One region of the Dyella thiooxydans genome, then DNA from elsewhere that is predicted to be linked to it. Evidence: predicted binding sites of a transcription regulator. Region 1 holds the regulator's gene; each other region holds the start of a gene.

Region 1 (7,606 bases):
CTGAAGGACGAAGCCAAGGAGACTGAGGGCAACCCCGAGCTCAAGGGCCGCATCCGCCAGGTGCAGTACCAGATGGCGCAGCGCCGGATGATGCAGGACCTGCCCACCGCCGACGTCGTGGTGACCAACCCGACCCACTTCGCGGTGGCCCTGAAATACGACGAAAACCGCTTCGGCGCGCCGCGCGTGATCGCCAAGGGCGTGGACGTGATGGCCCAGCAGATCCGCGCCGTGGCGAGCGGCCATCGCATTCCGCTGGTCGAGGCGCCGCCGTTGGCACGCGCTTTGTATGCAACGACCGAGCTGGGTCGGGAAATCCCCGCGTCGCTGTATGTCGCGGTGGCGCAGATTCTGGCCTACGTCTTCCAGCTGAAGACGGCCACGGCCCGGGGCGACGCCCCGCCGAAGCCGCCCCAGCCGGACATCGATCCGGACCTGATGGGTCCATACAAGCTCTAGGGATACGCGCATGGCCACCGTCGCACTCGATAACCTCAAGCAGATCGGACGACGTGGCATAGGGGCACCGGTGATCCTGCTGGCGGCGCTGGCGATGATCATGCTGCCGCTGCCGCCGTTCCTGCTGGACATGCTGTTCAGCTTCAACATCGCGCTGTCGCTGGTGATCCTGCTGGCGGTGATCTACGTGATGCGGCCGCTGGAGTTCGCCGCCTTCCCGACCGTGGTGCTGATGGCCACGCTGCTGCGCCTGGCGCTGAACATCGCCTCCACCCGCGTGGTGCTGATGCACGGCCACGACGGCCCCGGCGCCGCCGGCAAGGTGATCGAGGCGTTCGGCGAGTTCGTCATCGGCGGCAACTTCGCGGTCGGCCTGGTGGTGTTCGCGATCCTCACCATCATCAACTTCGTGGTGGTCACCAAGGGCGCCACCCGCGTGTCGGAAGTGACCGCCCGCTTCACCCTGGACGCGATGCCCGGCAAGCAGATGGCGATCGACGCCGACCTCAACGCCGGCCTGCTGACCCAGGAACAGGCGCGCGAGCGCCGCCAGGAAGTGCGCGAGGAAGCGGACTTCTACGGTTCGATGGACGGTGCGTCGAAGTTCGTCCGCGGCGACGCCACCGCCGGCATCCTGATCCTGATCATCAACATCGTCGGCGGCTTCTTCGTCGGCGTGCTGCAGCACGGCCTGTCGGCCAGCGAGGCGGCCAGGACCTACACCCTGCTGACCATCGGCGACGGCCTGGTGGCGCAGGTGCCGTCGCTGATGCTGTCGATCGCTGCCGCGGTGATCGTCACCCGCGTGTCCAAGGCGCAGGACATGGGCAAGCAGCTGGTGTCGCAGATCTTCGGCCAGCCGCGCGCGCTGGCGGTGGCCGGTGCCGTGCTGGGCGTCATGGGCCTGGTGCCGGGCATGCCGAACATCGCCTTCCTGCTGCTCGCCTGCACCTGTGGCGCGGCCGCATGGCTGATGCTCCGGCGCGAGCGCGATGCCGCCGCGCGCGTGGCGCAGCAGGCCGCCGACGTACCGGCACCGGCCGCGCCCACCGAGCGCCTGGAGCTGGGCTGGGAGGACGTCGCCAGCGTCGATCCGCTGGGCCTGGAAGTGGGCTACCGGCTGATCCCGCTGGTGGACACCCACCAGGGCGGCGAGCTGATGGGGCGGATCAAGTCGGTGCGCCGCAAGCTGTCGCAGGAGCTGGGCTTCCTGGTGCCGCCGGTGCACATCCGCGACAACCTGGACCTGGGCCCCAACACCTACCGCATCACCCTGATGGGCGTGCCGATGGGCGAGGCCGAGGTGCACACCGAGCGCCTGCTGGCGATCAACCCCGGCCAGGTGCACGGCCAGGTGCCCGGCATCGCCACGCGCGATCCGGCGTTCGGGCTGGAGGCGGTGTGGATCGAGCAGGGCCAGCGCGACAACGCGCAGTCGCTCGGCTACACGGTGGTCGATCCGGCCACCGTGGTCGCCACCCACCTCTCGCACATCCTGGGCAACCATGCCCACGAGCTGCTCAGCCACCAGGACGTGCAGCAGCTGCTCGACCGCCTGGCGCAGAGCGCGCCGAAGCTGGTCGAAGACCTGGTGCCCAAGCGCCTGCCGCTGGGCACGGTGGTCAAGGTGCTGCAGAACCTGCTGGCCGAGCGGGTGCCGATCCGCAACATGCGCTCGATCGTCGAATCGTTGGCGGAGCACGCCAGCCAGAGTCAGGATCCCGGCGTCCTCACCTCCGCCGTCCGCGTCACCCTGGGCCGGCAGATCGTGCAGGAGATCACCGGGCTGGGCACCGAGGTGCCGGTCATCACGCTGGCGCCGGAGCTGGAGCAGATCCTCACCCAGTCGCTCACCGGCAGCGGCGGCACCGGCGCCGCGGTGGAGCCGGGCCTGGCCGACCGCCTGCAGCAGGGCGTGGCCGAGGCCGCGCGCAAGCAGGAAATGAGCGGCGAACCGGCCGTGCTGCTCGTTTCGCCGCCGCTGCGGCCGTGGCTCGCGCGCTTCACCCGCCACGTGGCACAGAACCTGCACGTACTCGCTTACAACGAGGTGCCTGACAACCGCCGGGTGCGGCTGGTGCAGGCGCTGGGACGCTGAGCGAGGAATCCGACATGAGCACTGACCGACACGTCACGAGCGGGCCGAACGCGGACCACCGCCGTCCGGCCGCGCAGGACTGGCACCGCGTAGCGGGTCATCCCGCCGGGATCCTCGTCCTGACCGACACCCCGGTTCGCCGCGCCGCCACCCGTGCGCCGGCGCCGATCCTTCGGCCTTCGCCGCGGAGCAAGCACGCATGAAGATCAAACGTTTCGTCGCCCCGGACATGCGCCAGGCCATGCGCCTGGTGCGTGAGGAGCAGGGCCCCGATGCGGTGATCCTGTCCACCCGTCGCCTGCCCGAAGGCATCGAGATCATCGCCGCACTGGACTACGACGAGGCGCTGGTGCGCGAGGCTGCCCGCCACGGCGCCCCGGCCGCCAGTGACGTGGCACCGACGCCGGAAGTCAAACTGCCGACGCCGGCCGAACACGTGCCGGCCGCCCGTCACGGTCGCCTCGGCCGTCGCCTGCTGCAGGACACCCCGGAGCCGACCGCCGAGGCAACGCCCGCCGCCGTCGCTGCGCCGGCCGATCGGCTGCCGCCGGCATCCCGGCCCGCTGCGCCGGCGCGTCCCTATGGTGAGGATGTGGCGGAGGACACCGTGGCCCTGTCGCAGGCGGTCCGCCGTGCCCCGGTCCCGCCGGCCGCACCCGCATCGAACGCCTCGAACGCGCCGGCACGCGTCGCCATGCCGGTGGCGCGTCGCAGCGCCGCCCCGGTGGCCGCGGAGACCGCGCCGGCGCCGAAGCCTGCCGCGGCGACCCCATCGGCCCCGGCTCCGGTCCCCGCCCCGGCGCCGGCCGAGGCGAAGGCTGCCGCGAACGAGGCCCCGACCGTGCACCCGGCCATCGAGCGCGCCATGCAGGACACCGCGCGCATGCGCGCCGAGCTGGGCTTCCTGCGCGAGATGCTGGAAATGCAGCTGTCCAGCCTGGCCTGGAACGACATGGAGCGCCGCCACCCGCTGCGCGCCCGCGTACTGCGTGAACTCACCCGCCTGGGCATCGACGCCGACGTCGCCCGCAAGCTCGCCGACGACCTGCCCGAACAGATCAGTGCCGAACAGGCGCGCTACCTGCCGCTGGGCATGCTCAGCCGCAGCGTGGCGATCAGCGGCCGCGGCGACAGCGATGGCGGAATGACCGCCCTGGTCGGTCCGACCGGCGTGGGCAAGACCACCACGATTGCCAAACTCGCCGCCAGGGCGGTGGTGCGTCACGGCGCCGCCAACGTGGCGCTGGTCAGCACCGACCACTACCGCATCGGCGCCGCCGCCCAGCTGGAGCACTACGGCCGCCTGATGGGCGTGCGCGTGTACCCGGCCGACGACGCGGCGAGCCTGCGCCAGGTGCTGGAGATGTTGAAGGGCAAGCACACCGTGCTGATCGACACCGCCGGCGTGTCCGGCACCGATCCGCGGCTGGAGCAGCAGATGGATGTGCTCAACGAGGTCGCCCACAGCGACGGCATCGCGTTGCGCATCTCGCTGGTGCTGGCGGCCAATTCGCAGTCGCAGTCGCTGGAGGAATCGGTGCGCGCCTACATGCCGCTGGAGCCGGCCAGCGTGGTGCTGACCAAGCTCGACGAGGCGCCGAACCTCGGTGGCGCGTTGTCGGTGCTGATCCGCCACAGGCTGCCGCTGGACTACACCACCGACGGCCAGCGCGTGCCGGAAGACCTCGCCGTGGCCGACGCCCGCGTGCTGGTGCTGCGCGCCGCGCACGCGCTGAAGACAGCCGCGCCGCCGCTGGACGACGGCATGCTGGCCGAGCGCTTCGGTTTCCAGGTGGCCCACGCATGAGCGCGTTGTCCACCCTCAACGACTTTTCCGGCGCCGCGGCGGATGCGCATGCGCCTTCCATGAATCAGGCCTGGGGACTCAAGCAGATGGTTTCGTCGATCACCGACACCGGCATCGTCACCCCCGACCATGGCGTCGGGACGCAGGCGGCCAATCTCGATCGGCGCATCTCCGGCCACCGCTGCCGCACCATCGCCGTGTGCGGCGGCAAGGGTGGCGTGGGCAAGACCACGGTGGCGGTGAACCTGGGCATGACCCTGGCGATGATGGGGCGCGACACGCTGCTGCTGGATGCCGACGTGGGCCTGGCCAACGTCGACGTGCTGCTCGGCCTGGCGCCCTCGCGCCACCTCGGCCACATGCTCGACGGCCAGTGCAGCCTGCAGGACCTGGTGATGGAGGCGCCGCACGGGCTGAAGGTGATTCCCGCCGGTTCCGGCGCGCGTCGGCTGGCGCAGATGGGCTCGGGCGAGCAGGCCGCGGTGATCCGCGCCTTCGACGAGCTGCCGCAGGTACCGGATTTCCTGCTGGTGGACACCGCCGCCGGCATTTCCGACTCGGTGTCGATGTTCGCCGCCGCGGCCGACGACGTGCTGCTGGTGGTGTGCGACGAGCCGGCTTCGATCACCGACGCCTATGCGATGGCCAAGGTGCTCAGCCGGGATTTCGGGGTGAAGCGGCTGCACATGGTGGCCAACATGGTGCGCAACCTGGGCGAAGCCCGCGCGCTGCACCAGAAGCTGGCCCGGGTGACCGACCGGTTCCTCGATGTGATGCTGGATTTCATGGGTTGGGTGCCGCAGGACGAGCGTCTGCGCCAGGCCATCCGCCGCCAGAACGCGGTGGTGGACATGGCCCCGGGCAGTCGCTCGTCACAGGCATTCAAGCAATTGGCAGGTGCGGCCGATACATGGGCAGAACCCGATCGTCGGGGGCTCGGCCGCATCGCTTTCTTCAGTGGTCAGGCTGCACCGGCGACGGGGTGGTGAGATGAGCGTGGCAACGGAATATCTGCAACTTCAACGGCAAAGCGCCGACGAACTGGTGAAAACGCATGCGCCGCTGGTCAGGCGCATCGCCTATCACCTGATGGGGCGACTACCCCCGAGCGTCGACGTGGGCGATCTCATCCAGGCGGGCATGATCGGCCTGCTGGAGGCGGCGCGTAACTACGCGACGGATCGTTCGGCCAGCTTCGAGACGTATGCGGGCATCCGCATCCGTGGCGCGATGCTCGACGAGTTGCGAAGGACCGACTGGACCCCGCGCTCGGTTCACCGCAAGGCGCGTGAAGTCGCCGACGTGGTGCGCCAGGTCGAGATCGAGACCGGTGCGGACGCCGACGATGCGGAGGTCATGAAGCGACTGGGCATGACCGCCGACGAGTACCACCAGGTGCTGGCCGATGCCGCCAGCGCCCGGTTGCTGAGCCTCACGGCGCCGGATGACGGCGACGGAAGCCCGGCGATGGACGTGGCCGATGCCAGTGGCCTCGGTCCGGCGGAGGGACTGGAGCAGCAGGGTCTGCGTCAGGCGTTGATCGACGCGATCACCACCCTGCCGGAACGCGAGCAACTGGTGATGTCGCTGTACTACGAGCAGGAACTCAACCTGAAAGAGATTGGCGCGGTGCTTGGCGTCACCGAGTCGCGGGTCTGCCAGATCCACGGCCAGGCCATCATCCGGTTGCGCGCGCGCATGACCGGGTGGCGGGACGACGACTGAGCAACGCACGGAAACACTAGGGCTGGCGCACGACCGCGAGGCGTGCAAGTGGAGACGGGCTTGAACAAGAACATGAAAATCCTGGTGGTGGACGACTTTTCCACCATGCGGCGCATCGTGAGGAACCTCCTCGTCGAGCTCGGCTTCGCCGGCAACCTGATCCAGGAAGCCGACGACGGCGAGGCGGCCATCGCGATGCTCAAGGCCCAGCCATTCGACATGGTGGTGACCGACTGGAACATGCCGAACATGACCGGCATCGACCTGCTGCGCGCGATCCGCGCCGAGCCCACGCTCAAGACCATGCCGGTGCTGATGGTCACGGCGGAAAACAACCGCGACCAGATCATCGCCGCCGCGCAGGCCGGCGTGAACGGCTACATCGTCAAGCCGTTCACCGCTGCCACGCTGGAAGAAAAACTCACCAAGATCTTCGAGCGGCTGGCTGCCGCAGGAGCAGCCGCATGAGCGCCCAACTTTCCCTGACCCGCGAGACCCTGCCGGACGAACTGCACCAGTTGCTGACCAGCCCGGACGGCCCGGCGTTCGAACACGCGCTCGACTCCCTCGTGCGCCAGCGCGAGCAGAAATTGTTCCGCGCCCTGGGCGTACTCGCCCGCGACCTGCACGACGCGGTCAGCCGCCTCGGCGGCGACCTGGTGCAGGACGGCTATCCCGACAACGTCACCGACGCGCGCAAGCACCTGCAGGACGTGCTGGAGATGAGCTCGCAGGCGGCCCACCGCACCATCGACTTCGCCGAGCGCATGCGCCCGGAGGCCGAGTCGCTGGCCAACGACGCCAAGGTCATGCTGGACGCCTCCGATGAGATCTCGTCCGCGCCGGTGAAGGCACTGGCGCAGCAGGCCACCGAGTTCGCCGAGCACTGCACCGCCGGTCTCAACGACATGGTGCTGGCGCAGTCCTGGCAGGATCTTTCCGGCCAGCGCATCAAGAAGGTGGTCGGCTTCATCAGCTCGGTGGAGTCGGCCATGATCGAGCTGGTGCGCCTCACCGGCGCGCTGTCCGGTCGCGAGACCGAAGAAGCGGTCGAGAAGATCAACAGCCAGGACGAGGCCGACCGCCTGCTCAGCGAATTCGGCTTCTGAGGCGCCCATGATGCCGATGCCGCCCTTGCCGCGACGTCCGACCGCCGCCACGGCGGGGGGCGAAGCGATGCGCCCGTCGGGGAGGGAGATCTAGATGGATCCCTCCTTCGATGCCGAATTGCGCGACGACTTCCTGGTCGAAGCCGGTGAGCTGGTCGAGCGTCTCGGCGAGCAGCTGGTGGACCTGGAGGCGACGCCGCAGGATGCCGAGCTGCTCAACGCGGTGTTCCGCGCGTTCCATACCGTCAAGGGCGGTGCCGGCTTCCTCAACGTCGAGCCGATGGTGCAGCTGTGCCACCACGCCGAGGATCTGCTCAACGCCGCCCGCAACGGTGCGCTGCTGATCGATCCGCCGCGGATGGACGCGCTGCTCGAGGCGCTGGACCTGCTGCAGGCGATGATGGCCGC
Region 2 (7,606 bases), 610 kb from region 1:
CATTCCAGCAGCAGGATGCCGAATTCCTCGCCGCCCAGGCGCCCGAACAGGTCGCCGGGGCGCAGATGATCGTTGCAGACCGCCACGATATGGCGCAGCACGGCGTCACCGGCGGCGTGGCCATGGGTATCGTTGATCTGCTTGAAATGATCCAGGTCCATCCACAGCAGGCTGGCATGCCCCGATTTGCGTTCCAGGTGGCGGAGCTGTCGCTCGGATTCGTTGATGAAGTGCTGATGATTGAGGATGCCGGTCAGACCGTCACGGGTGGCCATGCGCTTGAAACGGAGCTGCGAATGTTTCAGGCGCAGCAGCCACAGCACGATGCCGGTCAGGCCGATCAGCAGCAGCACGATATACAGCCGACTGGTTTCAACCGCTTTGGCATCCAGTTCCTGCTGCAGGGTCAGAATCCGGTTTTGCTTGCTGAGGCTCTCGGCCTCGAGCTTCTGTGTGAGTACCTTTTGCTGGACGGTCTGGTAGGCAATGACCGGAACGCTGAGGTCGTTCATATAGCCTTTGTCCTGAACTACGAACTGCTCGTAATAGTTGAGTGCGTCGGCCGCATTGCCCTCCTTCCTGGCAATCTTGTAGAGCACCTCGAGTGCCGAGCGGAGATACCCACTGATCTCGCCGGGCTTGGCTATGGCGATTGCTTCCTTGGCGGCCTTTTTGGCGTTTTCGTCCTGACCAAGTTGCTCGTAGGCCTGCGCCCGCTGTGACAGTGACGACAACAGGTGCGGGTAGTATCGATTCTTGATGACCGTCGGATTGATTTGATTCAGTACGGAGAGGGCCTTTGATGGCTGCTTCTCCTTGAGGTAAAGCGAGCTGAGGATGAGCTCCGCGGCCGCGGTAACCACCGGTTCGTGTGCCGCAGTGCAAGTTTTGATGACCCTGGCGAGCTCGGTGCTTGACGATCTGAGCTTGTCGGCATTGGACAAGGCCGCTGCCAGTTTGAAATCCGGATCGCATTCGGTAGCGTTTTCCGGGATCGTGTTCATCATCATCTGCGCATATTTTGTGGCCAGCTCCGTCTGGCCCGCAAAATTAAGCATCTGCGACAACGCGCCCAGGGTCTGGAATCGTGACTCCCGGGAACGGAGCTTCGGTAGATTGAGGGTCATCTCGTTGGCGAGCTTGAATGCAGCTTCGTAGCGATGCGTCGCCGTGAGGTTGGTCAACAGGGCCGCGGAAGCTTTCGCCGCAAGATCAACGTCACCGGAATGATCGATCACGTCCCTTAGCGGCTCGGTTGCTGCTGCGAAATTGCCGTCCAGCGAAGATTCGAGCGCGTCGAGATACTTCAGCTGCCACTGCTCGGCTGGGGTGAGTGTGGGGGACACGCGGTGGAGTAGGGCAAGGCGCTGGGCGAATAGCCGATGATCCTTGATGCGCAAACTCTCGGTCTGCGCAAGAAATGCTGCAGGATCTCCGATGGCAGGAGAGCTTCCGGCCTGCGTGCAGAATGCCGGGCAGCAAAAAACCACCGTCGCGAAAACGACGGCGGCAACAAGCCAAAAGCTACCCCTACCTTTTCCCCGAGTCATGCGTCTGACTCAATCCTGGCGAGCGAGCAGCTTACTCGCCATCCTTGTCCTCGTCGTCGTCCTCATCGGGGACCTCTTCATCTTCCTTGCCCGGAGAGTGGACGATCTGAGGCTCCCCCATCTGACGATGCCCAAGCTCTGACTTCAGATCCATAGCGTTGCCAGAGGCGACCGCCGCTTGCAACGAGCTGCTTGCCCCAATCTCGCGCAACTTGGCGGCAAGCGAGTCCCTGTCTGCGTGACGCAGTTCGGCGTTGGCTCCGATCGCCTCCAGTAATTCGACCGTATGGCTCATCTTGAAATCCCCCTGCTTCAGTTTCCAGCGGTTAGTGAATCTCGACACCCCGACGTCAGGTGGGCAATCGAGCTGCTTCGGCATCCAGGGCCTCCAAGACGGCCCGGATTGCCAGATTCTGCTTTAGCGGGATCGCCGGCGGCACTACGACGGTCTCCTTGGCGGTCATGGCAACTTCGGGTAGCTCCCGAAGCGCTACGCGGACGATCTCCGGCTGTTGTATCGGCAGTGTTGGTGCACTGTAGACAATGACTTGGTGGTCCAGCGGGTAGTCCTCGGCCAATCGTTGAACGAGTACTCGCCGATAAGCCGCACCGGTGGAAAAGCGCGTGAGGGACAAGTCGCCAACCAGACCGGCCTGCCAAAGCACGAGGTACGCGGAAGGATCTATGCGGCGTTCGTATAGGAGGAGTTGGCTTGCTTCGAAATGCTGGCAGCCAAATCGCCCGGGGTCGATGCCGAGGTCGGCATAGAGGCAGTCTTCGGCAGAAATGCCTGGCTCCATATGGGCGAGGTACCCTTCGGACCGCGCCAGTTCGATTACCTTGTGGGGCGACCAGGCGAAGACCCCGGGGTGACCGTAGAAAACACCGCATACCCGCTTTCCCGCCCTGACTTCAGCCATCATCACTGACACCCACTCCTTGTAGGTGATCATGCGTGATTTACCGTGCCCGTAGTAGCCATGAAGGCTGCGCACGTCCGGGTGCATGCGTTCCAGCCACAGCGCCACGACGTGATCGGATACCGCGGTAAACACCACGTCGGCTTGCTGGATATGGCTGCGCGCCAGCGGCGTGAGATGCGAGCCCAGGGTCATGCCGACTCCCACGCAGGCGATGCTGCCGCGCGGGGCTTCGGCTGTGATCGGTTTCACGGAAGAAGTCATCCGTCGGATGTTACGGCGAATGACATGGAAAAGGGGAGACGCCCGACACGATGGTCAGGCGCTCCACACATGAAAGCGTTTACTTGTGTTCCAGCGCCTTCACGGCATCCAGCGTGTTCTCCACGTGCTTGTTCGGATTGAGCGCCGAGTACACGTAGGTGATCTTGCCGCTGGAATCGATGACGTACGAGGTACGGTCGGACCAGCCCGGACGCATCATCAGCGTGGCGTCGTACTGCTTGGCGACCTTGGCGCCCTCGTCGGCGGCCACCGGGAACTTGCCGCTGCAGTGCTCGGTTTCCTTCGAGAATGCCGCCAACTGGTCGGTATTGCCGGCAGTCACGCCAATCACCGTGGCGTGCATGGCCTTGAACTTGTCGATCGCCTGCGAGAACAGGTGGGCCTCGAGATTGCAGCCGGCCGTATGTGCCGCCGGGAAGAAGTACACCACCACCGGCCCTTTCTTCAGCGCGTCGGCCAGCTTGAAGGTGAAAGGCTGGCCGGCGAGGTAGGCGGGCAGGGTGAAGCCGGGAGCCTGGGCGCCTTCCTTGAGTGCTGCATGGGCGGGGGAAGCGAGGGCGGCGACGCCCACGAGGGCGAAAGCGGCCAGCTTGGACACGAACTTCATGGCGACACTCCTTGGGACAGGGCAGACCCGCTGTTATACGCGGGTTTGCCTGTCGTGGATGTTGCCGGCGTGCCTGGCGTGGTCGGCGCGGGCGCGGAATCCGCTATCAGACGGGCGTGCGCCGCTCGTACTCGTGCCGGAGGCCGGTCCAGCGATCCCAGAACGGCGCGGGCTGCTGCCCGGTGAGGCGGGCGACCAGCACGTCCAGGTGCATGTGCCAGCCGGTGCTGACATTCAACAGCGTGCTGCGCTCGTCGACACGGCGGTGGGTCACGCTGAGCAGCACTCCGTCCCGGTCCCCGTCCTCGGCCAGCACGAAGCTGACGCCGCCGGTGCTGCCCCAGGTGATGGCCAGCCGATGCGGCGGGTCGAGTTCGGTGATCCGGCAGCTCATGCGGTGCTCGTTGGGAAAGCCCTCGGGGCGCCGGCCCGGCGGATCGGTGAGCTCGTCGTTGCGCCAGACCAGCTCGACCTTCGCGCCGACCTCCATCGGCATGTCGCCGGCAGCCAGCCACTGGCGGCGCAGGTCGCTGTCGGTGAGGTAGGCCCACACGCGTTCGATGGGCCCGGGTAGGCGGCGCTGCACGGTGAGCGTGGTCGGCTCGGTGAGGGTGCCGTAGGCGTTCTGCAGGGTGCGTGCACTCATGGGGCGTCTCCTTTCCGGGATGACTTGGACGTGGTGGGGCTCTCCGACTGGAGGGCGTGTTCGAGCGCGTCCAGGCGCTGGGTCCAGAAGCGTTCGTAGAAGGTCAGCCAGGCATTGGCGCTGGCCAGCGGGCCGGGTTCGAGCCGGCAGAGATGGGTGCGACCGCGGATGTCGCGCCGGATCAGGCCGGCGTTCTCCAGCGTGCGGACGTGCTTGGAGGCGGCGGCGAGCGACATGGCGAAGGGTTCGGCCAGTTGGCCGACGGTGCGTTCACCCTGCGCCAGTTCGCGCAGCATGTGACGCCGGGTGGCATCGCCTAGGGCGTGGAAGATCGCGTCGAGCTGAGAAGATGCTTGCTCAACCATGGGGTTGAATATATGCCGGTCACGGGGAATATCAACCTTTTGGTTGAATGATCTTCCTGGGAGGGGGCCGCCACCAGGGCATCGCCTGAAGTCGGGTGGGTCCGCGTCGCGGTGAGATGCGGTCAGTCACGGCGATCGTCCGCGGGGTTATTCCCGTCACCGGTCCGCCCCGTCTCCGGAAATCACGCGGATCGAATGGGCTCAAATCGCTTCGAACGATTTTCCCGCCTGTCTCCAGTCCGGTTTGATGAAAATCCATCTGGCTGATTTAGATGCGGAAACAGCGCAAGTAATTACGTTAAAGGTCGGCGAAACCCTGTCGCTAATCCGCACGTGATGCACCGATATTTCCGGTGCCGCTGATGGTGGACCGCAAGCCGCTGCCGACGGGAATCACCGGTGCCGGAACGACGATTTCAAATCCACTCGCGAAGCCGGTTTTTCCCGCTCATCCAAACCGGCCCGGGTCATCTCTTGAAGGAGTAAGGGTATGGCAATTCCGCAGTTTTCCATCAAGGCCCGGCTGGCCGGGACGCTTGGCGTGCTTGCCGTGCTGCTCGGTGCGCTTGGCTTCATGTCCATCGTCGACCTGGACAGCAGCAAGGCCGCATTGCAGGACATGCACGCGAACAAGCTGGTACCCGCGATGGCGCTGGCCCGCGGGCTGGATCTGCTCGGTGCCGAGAGGACGGCCCTGCATCGCGCGGCTGCGGCGAGGGATCCGGCACTTGTCGCCAAGGCAAGGCAGGCCGAACAGGGCGATGACGGCCAGCTGGTGAAGCTGTTGGCCGCGTTCCATGGTGCAGTGCTCTCGTCGCAGGAGCAGCTCGTCGGCAAGCGGCTGGATCAGGACATGGGCGGCTTCCGCCAGAGCGTCGGTCTGACGCTCGACGAGCTGGGCTCGCAGAGATTCGACCAGGCGACGCAGACCCTGGACGGCCCGGGCGAGAAGAGCTATCTGGCGCTGCGTAGCGGCATCGGCGACTTGTTCACGCTGCAGGACTCGATCGCCAACGACGCCTACGCCGTCGACGAAGCGCGCGAGTCGCGCGCGGTGGACACGACCATCGGGTCGATCGCTTTCGGATTGCTCCTCAGTGCGGCGATCGGCTTCCGCCTGGTGCGTTCGATCTCGCGCTCGCTGGGTGATGCCATGCGGGTAGCCGACAACATTGCCGCTGGCAGGCTCAACAACCGCATCGACCGCATTCCCGGCGACGAGGTCGGCCGCCTGCTGCGCTCGCTGGCTGAGATGGACGCGAAGCTGACCAGCGTCGTGACGGACGTGCGCTTCGGTGCCGAGTCGGTGGGCACCGCAGCCCGGCAGATCGCCCAGGGCAACGACGACCTCAGCCAGCGCACGCAGGAGCAGGCCTCCAGCCTGGAGGAGACGGCCGCTTCGATGGAGGAGATGACTGCGACGGTCAAGCAGAACGCCGGCAACGCCGCACATGCCGACCGTCTGGTGCGCGATACGCGCGAGCAGGCCGAGCATGGTGGCAAGGTGGTGGCGCAGGTGGTCGAAGCGATGGCCGGCATCTCCGCCTCCAGCGGCAAGATCGCCGACATCGTGGGCATGATCGATGAAATCGCCTTCCAGACGAACCTGCTCGCGCTGAATGCCGCCGTGGAAGCCGCCCGTGCCGGCGAGCAGGGGCGCGGGTTCGCGGTGGTGGCCACCGAGGTGCGCAACCTGTCGCAGCGCAGTGCGGTGGCGGCGAAGGAGATCAAGGCGCTGATCGGCGACAGCGTGGAGCGGGTACGCCTCGGGTCGGAGCTGGTGGATGCCTCCGGCCGCTCGCTGGCGGCGATCGTCGACGGCGTGAAGAAGGTGAGCGACATCGTCTCGGAGATCGCCGCCGCCAGCGGCGAGCAGTCGGCCGGCATCGAGCAGGTCAACCTGGCGGTGACGCAGATGGACGAGGTCACCCAGCAGAACGCCGCACTGGTGGAGGAGGCCGCGTCGGCCAGTCGCGCCATGCACGAACAGGCCCACGTCCTGCAGCAGCGGGTGGCCTATTTCCGTCTCGACGAGGACCCGGTGCCGGCCATGACGGCCGGCCATATCGGGCGGACGCTGCCGCGAGGTGGAGTGGATACATCGGCGGCTTTGTTGCCGGCCCCCGACCTGGCCTGGGCGACTTCGTGAGTGGTCCGGGGCGCGGCGGATCCTGTTTCGCCGCTGCGTCCGCAGGGTAGTTTGTCGAGGCCGCCGGTACGTAGCGATGGCCGGTCGCCCCGGCTTCGCATGCGGATGGAAGGAGGGAGTGTGCCTGCGGGCGTATCGCGAGCCACGCCGGTGCTGGCGGCGAAATCCGCCGATGCATGCCTCGGGTGGTGGGCGGTTCCTGTACCCTTCCGCCGTCCAAGCAGGGGATCGCGATGCATCTGGAGTTGCCCAAGGTCAAGCTGGAATCGCTCAAGGATTTCGCCAAGCATTACTTCATGATCGTGCTGTCGATCCTCACGGCGCTTGGCCTCGAGGCATGGATCGAGCACGCGCACCATGCCGAGGCGGCCCGGGTCGCGGTCGAGCGGATGCAGCACGAGCTGCATGAGGACCTGGGCAACATCGACCGGTCGATGGCCCGCAACGACGCCACGCTGACAAACCTGCTCAAGCTCGACCGGCTTCTGCGTGCGGACATGGTTGCCGGCAAGTCCGACGCGCAGATCAACGCCGACATCCATCTTCACCGTGAACTGTTCGCGCTCAACCTGGACTTCCCGACGCTCGCCACCGATGCCTGGGATGTGGCGGTCGCCAACCAGTCGGCGGGTTGGGTGGATGCCCCGATGCTGCAGCGCTACTCCTCTGCCTACTCCTCGACGCGGGAGCTGGCGTCCTGGGTCCAGCACGATGCGGTGCTGCTGTTCAACGGGCCGCGCATGGTGGATTTTTTCACCGACCTGCAGACGGACCAGCCGGTGGCGCCGCGTGACTTCCTCTATGAAGTGCGGCAGATGACCACCACCATCCACTCCACCCAGGGCGAGTTGCGCTCGGTGCGCGACGAACTTCGCAAGGATCTCGGACTGCCACCGGACAGCCCCACGCAGTCATGAAACGCGAGGTGGCTCAGCGGCGGGTCGCGAACACCCCGTCCAGCGCCAGCTCTGCCTTGAAGCCGGCGCGTTCCAGCCGGCGCGCCACTTCGCGCGGCACGTCGCGGCCGCTGGTCAGCCTGTTCGGGTTGCCGGTGTAGTGGAACAGCCGGCCGCCCCGGCGCAGC
Region 3 (7,606 bases), 1.9 Mb from region 1:
CTTCGAGGATATCTGCCGGCTTGCCGTGGAGATCGGCGGCATACGCGCCGCCGGCATCTTCGAGTTGAGGGAGGCGGGCGACCATCCTCTGGTCACACTCGCCTCCCACCCCGCCCCCCCAACCGACGCCGGCCAATCGAACCACCTGCTGCCAACCGCCAATCGTGCCGCGCACTCTTGGCACGTCGAAACGGTGCATGCGGCCGGCGAACGCGGCACGGGGGCGACGGTGGCGATTCCGCTGGGCCATGCCCAGGACGGTCGCAAGCGCATCATCGCGTGCGCATTCGACGACGCCCGGCTGCTCGAGGAAACCACCTATCGCCTGCTTGGCCAGATCGCACAGGACGTACAGCTGGGCGCGCGCATCATCCAGACCGAATCGGCGCTGCAACACGCGCGCAGCCATGATGCGAGCACCGGTCTGCCCAATGAAACCCATTTCTACGACAGGGTACACAGGGCCTTGCGCGACCCGAAGCGCAAAGACGCCGCCGTCGGCGTGTGCCTTCTGGACGCCGGTATCGAGAGCGCCGCGGCGGGTAAGAGCCTGGTCTCCGCCAAGACCCACGTCATCCAGTTAGCCGAGCGCATTGCATCGCGGCTCGGCCAAGCAATCGACATGGCGCTCCTCCCCGGTCCGTCATTGGGAGTTCTCGTCACCCCCGGACTGGACCACGCTTCCACTCGGGACTGGCTGGACGCTTTGGCCAAAGCAGCCGTGTCCCACGACGACAAGGCGACCGTTGATCCTGGCCCACCCTTGCGCATGGGGGTCGCGTTCTGGCCGGAAGGCGGCGACACGCCGCAATCCCTGCTTGAATCGGCGCAAATCGCGCTGCGAGCTGCCACCGGCCGGGAGGGTGCCATCACCTACTACAGCAAACAGTTGGGGGACGTTGCGCGCGAACTCAGGGAGATCGAGCGGGCAATGCCGGGCGCACTTGCCGACGGTGCAATGCAGTTGCACTACCAACCGATCGTCGACCTCGCAACATCGCAGATCGCAGGATTCGAGGCCCTACTGCGCTGGAGCGACATCCGGCTGGGTTACATCGCGCCATCGAAGTTCATTCCGATCGCGGAACGCTCGGGCCTGATCTCCGCGATCGGCAGGAAAGTCCTGCGCGATGCATGCACACAGGCCTCGCACTGGGCCCGCGAAGCGAGCAGCGACCTGTTCATTACCGTGAACGTCTCGCCGGTCCAGCTGACTGATCGGGATTTCGTCAGAAACGTGCGGGACACTTGCGGTAAAGCTGAAGCAGAGCCGCAGGCGGTCAAGATTGCCTTCGAGATCACCGAGAACGACCTGATCGCCGATATCGCTCACGGCGCTCGAGTCCTGCAGGATCTGAAAGAGGCCGGGATCGATATCCTCATCGACGATTTCGGCAGCGGCTATTCCTCGCTCAGCTACCTGCATCGTCTACCCATAGACGCACTGAAGATCGACAAGTCGATAACCCGCGACTTGTCCATCAGCGACCGCGCGCGCGCCGTATGCAGCGGGATCGTGGCCATCGCCAAGAACCTGCAGGTCCGTACCATTATCGAAGGCATCGAAACGGCCGAGCAGGTGGCCCTGGCCAAGGCCCTGGGTTGCGATTTGGCCCAGGGCTTCCTGTTCGGCAAGGCCTCGGACCCGGCGTCAGCCTGGGCACGGGTGGGCAGGCCCCTGGTTTGAGCCCATCGAAAGCATCGTTTCGAACACTGCGCTGGGAGGTCTGGGAATCGAATGTGCGCCCGATCCGCGCCGTCGAACGCGAGGCCCGGTCGTGGTCCAGGAATTCCCGCGGCAGGGTCGTGACGACCGCACCTGGGATGACCGGTGCCGACCCAGAATCCATATCGGGCCGGATTTTGCGCCGGCGAAAGCACGTCCCATCGTGCACGGCCGTCGCGGGCATCGGTACCAGGCGCCGCACCACCCGCCCGCGCGATCGATCAACCCGGTACGCGCATCCGTTGGCGTCGTTTGCTTTTCCGCATGAGGGCCGCGATCGCCGTCGCCATATGCTCGGCATCGAGAAAATGGTAATTGCGGTAATCGAGAAAGGCATCCAGGACGACACCCGCATCGACATCGAGCGCCTCGCAATAGGCTACGAATTCCATGATGTCGATTCGGCGCTCGCCGCGCTCGCACTTGGACACGTAAGACTGGGTTGTGCGGAGGCGCTGCGCCAGCTGCGCCTGGGTGATGCCCACCTCCTCCCTGACCTGCTGCATGAAGCTGAGGAGCAGGTGGTAGTGGTCCTTGTGGATGGTTCGCGTCATTGCGTCACTACTGTGTTTGACGCACCGTAGATTCCTCGTCGAAATAGTCCAAAACGGAATATTTTCCGTTTAAGATCCACGACTCGGGGCCGCTAATTGCAAACGCCATCCTGTTGCCTTCCAGCAAGTGATGGATGAAACGGCCGCCATCAGGACAGGTGCATCGCACCCACCCCAGGGCGGCAAATATTTGCGATACGCATCCCGAATTAATCCGGCGGGCACGTCCGCCGCGTTCCTTCGGGTCACATGCCTTTTCGGAGAACGAACATGCAACTCCCGCAGTGGACGATCAAGGTCAGGTTGATAGTTACGCTAGGCATACTTTCGGCACTGTTGGCCGCGGTCGGCATCATGGGCATGGTGGACCTGTCCGGCAGCAACGTCGCCCTGCGCGACATGCATGCCAACAAGCTGGTCCCCGCGATGGCGCTGGCCCAGGCGCTGGACCTGCTGGGCAGCGAACGAACCTCGGTGCATCGCGCGATCGGTTCGCGCGATCCCGCCCACGCAGCGTCCGCCGAGCAGGCGCTGCAGGCGGACGCCGGCGACCTGAAGCAGTTCCTCGGCACCTTCCACCAGGCCAGCCTCTCGCCGCAGGAAGCCACCATCGGCCAGCACCTGGACGCGGACCGCAGCGCGTTCCAGCAAGAGATGAACTCGGCGGTCTCCGATCTGGCCGCCAAGCACTACGACCAGGCCACCCAGACCATGGACGGGCCGGCTGAAAAAGACTACGGCGCCCTGCGCCACGACATCGGCGCCCTGTTCAACCTGCAGGAAAAGATCGCCTCGGCCTCCTTCGCCACCGACGAGGCGCGTGAGTCGCGTGCGGCGGAGACCACCATCGGCGCCATCGCACTCGGCCTGCTGCTCGCCGGCGCGATCGGCTTCCAGCTGGTGCGCTCGATCTCCCGTTCGCTCGCCGAAGCGGTGCGCGTGGCGGACAACATCGCTGGCGGCAAGCTCAACAACCGGGTGGAACGGATCTCCGGCGACGAAGTCGGCAAGCTGCTGCTGTCGCTATCGCGGATGGACGCGAAGCTGGCCGAAGTGGTGGCGGATGTCCGCGCCGGCTCCGAGTCGGTGAGTACCGCGGCCCGCCAGATTGCCCAGGGCAACGACGACCTCAGCCAGCGCACCCAGGAGCAGGCGTCGAGCCTGGAGGAAACCGCCTCCTCGATGGAGGAGATGACCGCCACCGTGCGGCAGAACGCCGACAACGCCGTGCACGCCAATCATCTGGCCCGCGGTGCACGCGAGCAGGCCGAGCACGGCGGCAGCGTCGTGCAGCGTACTGTCGAGGCGATGGAGCAGATCTCCGCCTCTAGCCAGAAGATCGCCGACATCGTCGGCCTGATCGACGAGATCGCGTTCCAGACCAACCTGCTCGCGCTCAACGCCGCCGTCGAGGCCGCCCGCGCCGGCGACCAGGGCCGCGGTTTCGCCGTGGTCGCATCCGAAGTGCGCAACCTGGCGCAGCGCAGCGCCGCGGCCGCCCGGGAGATCAAGGGCCTGATCGGCGACAGCTCGGAGCGCGTCCGACTGGGTGCCGAACTGGTCGACGAATCGGGACGCGCGCTGGCGGGCATCGTCGACAGCGTGAAGAAGGTCACCGATATCGTTTCGGAGATCGCAGCGGCCAGCTCGGAACAGTCCGCCGGCATCGAGCAGGTGAATCTCGCCGTGACCCAGATGGACGAGGTCACCCAGCAGAACGCGGCGCTCGTCGAGGAAGCGGCCTCGGCCAGCCGGGCGATGGAAGAGCAGGCCATGAGCCTGCGCCGCCAGGTCGCCTACTTCCGGATCGACGAAGAGGCACCCCCCACTGGCGCAGAGGCAGCCAAGTCACCGCGCCCGGTCGCATCCAGGATGTCCAACGCCCCGGTCGCCGTCGCGGCGGCGGGAGGCTGGAACGAGTTCTGAGCGGTGCCCCGGCAGCCCCGCATCGTGCGATGCGATGCGGGGCCACGCTGACTTTGCGAAGTACCCCTTTTCATCCCGGGAGCATCGAGTCAATGCGAAACAGCATGGAGACGCTGGCCGAGCTGCAGCGGCAGCCGAGGTTGCTCGCTAAACGCTACTTCCTGCTCGGCCTGGCCTGGGTCGCGATCTCCGACTCCATCGCCATGACCCTGCCACCGGGAGAGTGGGCAGACGTCTATTTCGCCTCCAAGGGCCTGCTGTTCGTGGTGCTGTCGGCGGTGCTCATCTATGGGCTGCAGCGCCGCGCCGTCGACCGCTTCCTGCAGAGTCGATCCCGACTGGATCGCCTCGAGCGCAGCTACTCCCGGCTGGTCGACAACCTGCCGTTGCCGTGTTTCGTGGTCCACCCACAACACGGCCACATCCTGGAGGCGAACCGGGCGGCCAACGACACCTACGGCATGCAGGCGCCGGCCGGGCGCATCCGCCGGCTGGCGGACCTGGATGCCGCTCCGCGCCTCGCGCTACCGGACGCGCCCGGCGAGCAACTGGCCCGGCACCGGCGCGCCGACGGCAGCGATGCCGAAGTGCGCCTGCTGAGCACGCGCCTGCGTCGCGAGGAAGGCGACGTGGATCTGGTGGTCTGCCTGGACATCACCGCGCAGCTCCACGAACAGGAGCTGCAGCGCCTGCGCGCCGGCATCGATCCGCTGACCGGCCTGCCGACCCGCGGCGTGCTGCACGAGCGGATCGGCCGGTCCATCCGCACGGCGCCGGACGGCCACCGGATGGCCGTGCTGTTCATCGACCTGGATCACTTCAAGCTGATCAACGACGTCCAGGGCCATCCCGCCGGCGATCGCCACCTGCGCGACATCGCCATGCGGATCGGCGCATTCGCGGACCACCACGTGAGCGTGGGTCGCTTCGGGGGCGATGAGTTCATCGTGGTGATGACCGGCCTCGACGACGACGATGCACCGGTCAGGCTGGCACGCGACATCCGCGCCGCGGTCGCCGAAGCCGTCTGCACCGACGACTTCGGCGTCGCCGGCACGTGCAGCATCGGCATCGCATGGTGGCCCGAGCACGGAGCGGATGCCGACACCCTGCTCAGTGCGGGGGATGCCGCGCTCGCCCATGCAAAGCAGAGCGGACGCGACCGGATCGTCGCCTTCGATCCGAGCATGCGGCGTGCGGCGACCCGCTACGTATCGCTGGTACAGGGGCTGCGCCAGGCCCTGGCGGCGGGCCGCATACGTTTCCGCTACCAGCCCCAGTACTGCCTCTCGACCGGGGAGGTGGTCGGCGTCGAGGCACTGAGCACCTGGCACGAGCCCGATGGCTCGGAGGTCAAGGCCAGCGAGTTCATCCCGGTCGCCGAACGCAGCGGCCAGATCGTCGAGCTCGGCCTGCTCGCCCTGCGCGAGTCGCTGGCGCAGCTGGGGGCGTGGAGCCGCGACGGGGTCTACCGCGGCCCGATCGCGGTCAACGTCTCGCCGGTGCAGCTGCGTCAGCACGGCTTCGTCGACCAGGTCCACGCCTCGATCATCGCCTCGGGGCTGCGGATGGACCGGGTGGAACTGGAGATCACCGAGACGGTGGCGCTGCATCTGGACGATGAGCTCCGCACCAGCCTGATCCGACTGGCCGCCATGGGCGTCACCATCGCGATCGACGATTTCGGTCGCGGCTACTCCAGCCTCTCGCACTTCAAGCGCCTGCCGATCGGCAAGGTGAAGATCGACGCCTCGTTCGTACGCAACGTGGACCGGCTGACGGACAGCCAGGCGATCGTCAGCTCGATGCTGCAGATGGCCGCCTCGCTGGGCATCGGCACGGTCGCCGAGGGGGTCGAGCGGATCGAGGAAGCACGCTGGCTGCGCGACCATGGCTGCGACGCGGTGCAGGGGTATCTGCTCGGCCGTCCGGCCGCGGCCGACCGGCTCGACCTGGAGCGCAGCAGGACGCTCGACCCACCCGCCTGATCCCGCCCACTCCCCTGCAGACTGGCCTGCGGCGGCGCGGCGGCATGTCGCATGCCCGACGCGTTGGCGGCGGACGGCGCGAGGTGCACACTGACCGCTCCGGCGGATGCCCACGCGTCGAATCCCATGCAGCGAGACAAGCACCGCAGCGATCGCAGGCAAGGGGGCGCCATCGACATCCGGCTCGAGGCGCCGGGCCCGCTACTCGCGACCGCCGCCGATCGCGAGTGTCGCCGTATCGTCCGCGCCCTGGCCGACACGCGCCACCGCCATCACGGCATCCATCGGGCACGCAAGGCGATCCGTACGCTGCGCGCCCAGCTGGGCCTGCTGAAGCCAGCACTCGACCGGCCCGGTCGCGAGCGCCTGCGCCGGATCGATGCGCGGCTGAAGCGGCTGTGCCGAAGCCTTTCGCCGCTGCGCGATGCGCATGTGGCCGCCGTCACGGCCAGCACGCTGCGCGGAACGGTGACACCGGCCGCTCGGTCGGTGCTCGAGGCGGCACTGGTCGCCCGGCGCGATGAAACCCTGGAGGACGCGTTGCGCCAGGACCCCGGCTTCCGCGACCGGCGCGAGACCACGGGAGCGATCCGCGCCGAGGTCGCCGCCCTGCCCTGGCACGCGCTGGGGGAACGTGCCGCCAGGCGCGCACTCCGACGTAGCCGCAAGCGTGTCGAGCGTGCGGAGCGCAAGGCCCGCCGCTTGCCCACGTCGCCGATGCGACACCGCTGGAGACGACGCCTGCGTCGGCTGCGCCTGCAGCTGGAAGCGTTCCATGCAGCGCTGCCCACCGGGCCCGACGCCGTGCCGACGCACGCTGCCGGACATCACGCACTGAAGCAGCAGACCGACCGTCTCGGCCACCTGCAGGACGTGCAGCTGATGTGCCGGCTGGCACGGCGGATCGCACCGGTGCGCGACGATCCGGTGCTGCGCACCGTCCTGGCCGCGGCCATGCGCGAGGCGCGCGCCGGCTTCGCCGCCGATGACCGCGGATGAGGGCCCCGCCACGCCCCCCCGGATCACGGCGCGACGAGCCGAGCCGCGTGTACCGCCGCAGCCACGCACGGGCCTTGAGCCGGGCTAGTCCCGCAACTCCCACGTGCGGGTCCTGAAATCGAACGACCACACGGCGAACGGCATGTAGGTCACCCCGTAGAAAAAGTGCGGCACCTGCCCCTCCTCCTCGTAACCGGCGAAGTCCAGGCTGGCGACCAGACCGTCGTGCGACAGGCCGATTTCGGTGAGATCGTCGGGGTATCGATGATGGACGGCGTGGAACTGCTCGATCTCCGCGACGATGGCATCCGCATGGCTACGCGCCACCGCATGCCGCCAACCCTGGACAGCCGCCACCACCAGCAGTGCAGCCACCCACACCCCGAACTCGGCGGCCACATGCGCTCGCGCTT

The links. Region 1 encodes FliA, which starts transcription of late flagellar genes. Its sites were predicted from a motif close to TAAAGTTTNNCNNNCNNNGGCCGATAA; they were not measured.
Region 2: ATSB10_RS19820 (methyl-accepting chemotaxis protein) is a predicted target of FliA. The motif match lies at 4,673-4,699, and genes of this name have one in related genera.
Region 3: ATSB10_RS00820 (methyl-accepting chemotaxis protein) is a predicted target of FliA. The motif match lies at 2,350-2,376, and genes of this name have one in related genera.

What each region holds. Positions count from the first base shown of each region.
Region 1 covers NZ_CP014841.1:2,131,875-2,139,480, reverse strand. The annotation lists gene flhB (flagellar biosynthesis protein FlhB) at 1-459, shown strand, start outside; gene flhA (flagellar biosynthesis protein FlhA) at 470-2,557, shown strand; gene flhF (flagellar biosynthesis GTPase FlhF) at 2,757-4,364, shown strand; gene ATSB10_RS09805 (MinD/ParA family protein) at 4,361-5,353, shown strand; gene ATSB10_RS09800 (RNA polymerase sigma factor FliA) at 5,355-6,089, shown strand; gene cheY (chemotaxis response regulator CheY) at 6,150-6,557, shown strand; gene ATSB10_RS09790 (protein phosphatase CheZ) at 6,554-7,198, shown strand; gene ATSB10_RS09785 (chemotaxis protein CheA) at 7,293-7,606, shown strand, end outside.
Region 2 covers NZ_CP014841.1:1,517,609-1,525,214, reverse strand. The annotation lists gene ATSB10_RS06985 (GGDEF domain-containing protein) at 1-1,550, opposite strand, end outside; gene ATSB10_RS06980 (hypothetical protein) at 1,582-1,929, opposite strand; gene ATSB10_RS06975 (SAM-dependent methyltransferase) at 1,901-2,722, opposite strand; gene ATSB10_RS06970 (peroxiredoxin) at 2,814-3,362, opposite strand; gene ATSB10_RS06965 (SRPBCC family protein) at 3,469-4,008, opposite strand; gene ATSB10_RS06960 (ArsR/SmtB family transcription factor) at 4,005-4,373, opposite strand; gene ATSB10_RS19820 (methyl-accepting chemotaxis protein) at 4,864-6,522, shown strand; gene ATSB10_RS06950 (hypothetical protein) at 6,756-7,439, shown strand; gene ATSB10_RS06945 (class I SAM-dependent methyltransferase) at 7,453-7,606, opposite strand, start outside.
Region 3 covers NZ_CP014841.1:182,728-190,333, reverse strand. The annotation lists gene ATSB10_RS00830 (putative bifunctional diguanylate cyclase/phosphodiesterase) at 1-1,687, shown strand, start outside; gene ATSB10_RS00825 (helix-turn-helix domain-containing protein) at 1,948-2,280, opposite strand; gene ATSB10_RS00820 (methyl-accepting chemotaxis protein) at 2,551-4,206, shown strand; gene ATSB10_RS00815 (putative bifunctional diguanylate cyclase/phosphodiesterase) at 4,299-6,194, shown strand; gene ATSB10_RS00810 (CHAD domain-containing protein) at 6,321-7,193, shown strand; gene ATSB10_RS00805 (hypothetical protein) at 7,278-7,606, opposite strand, start outside.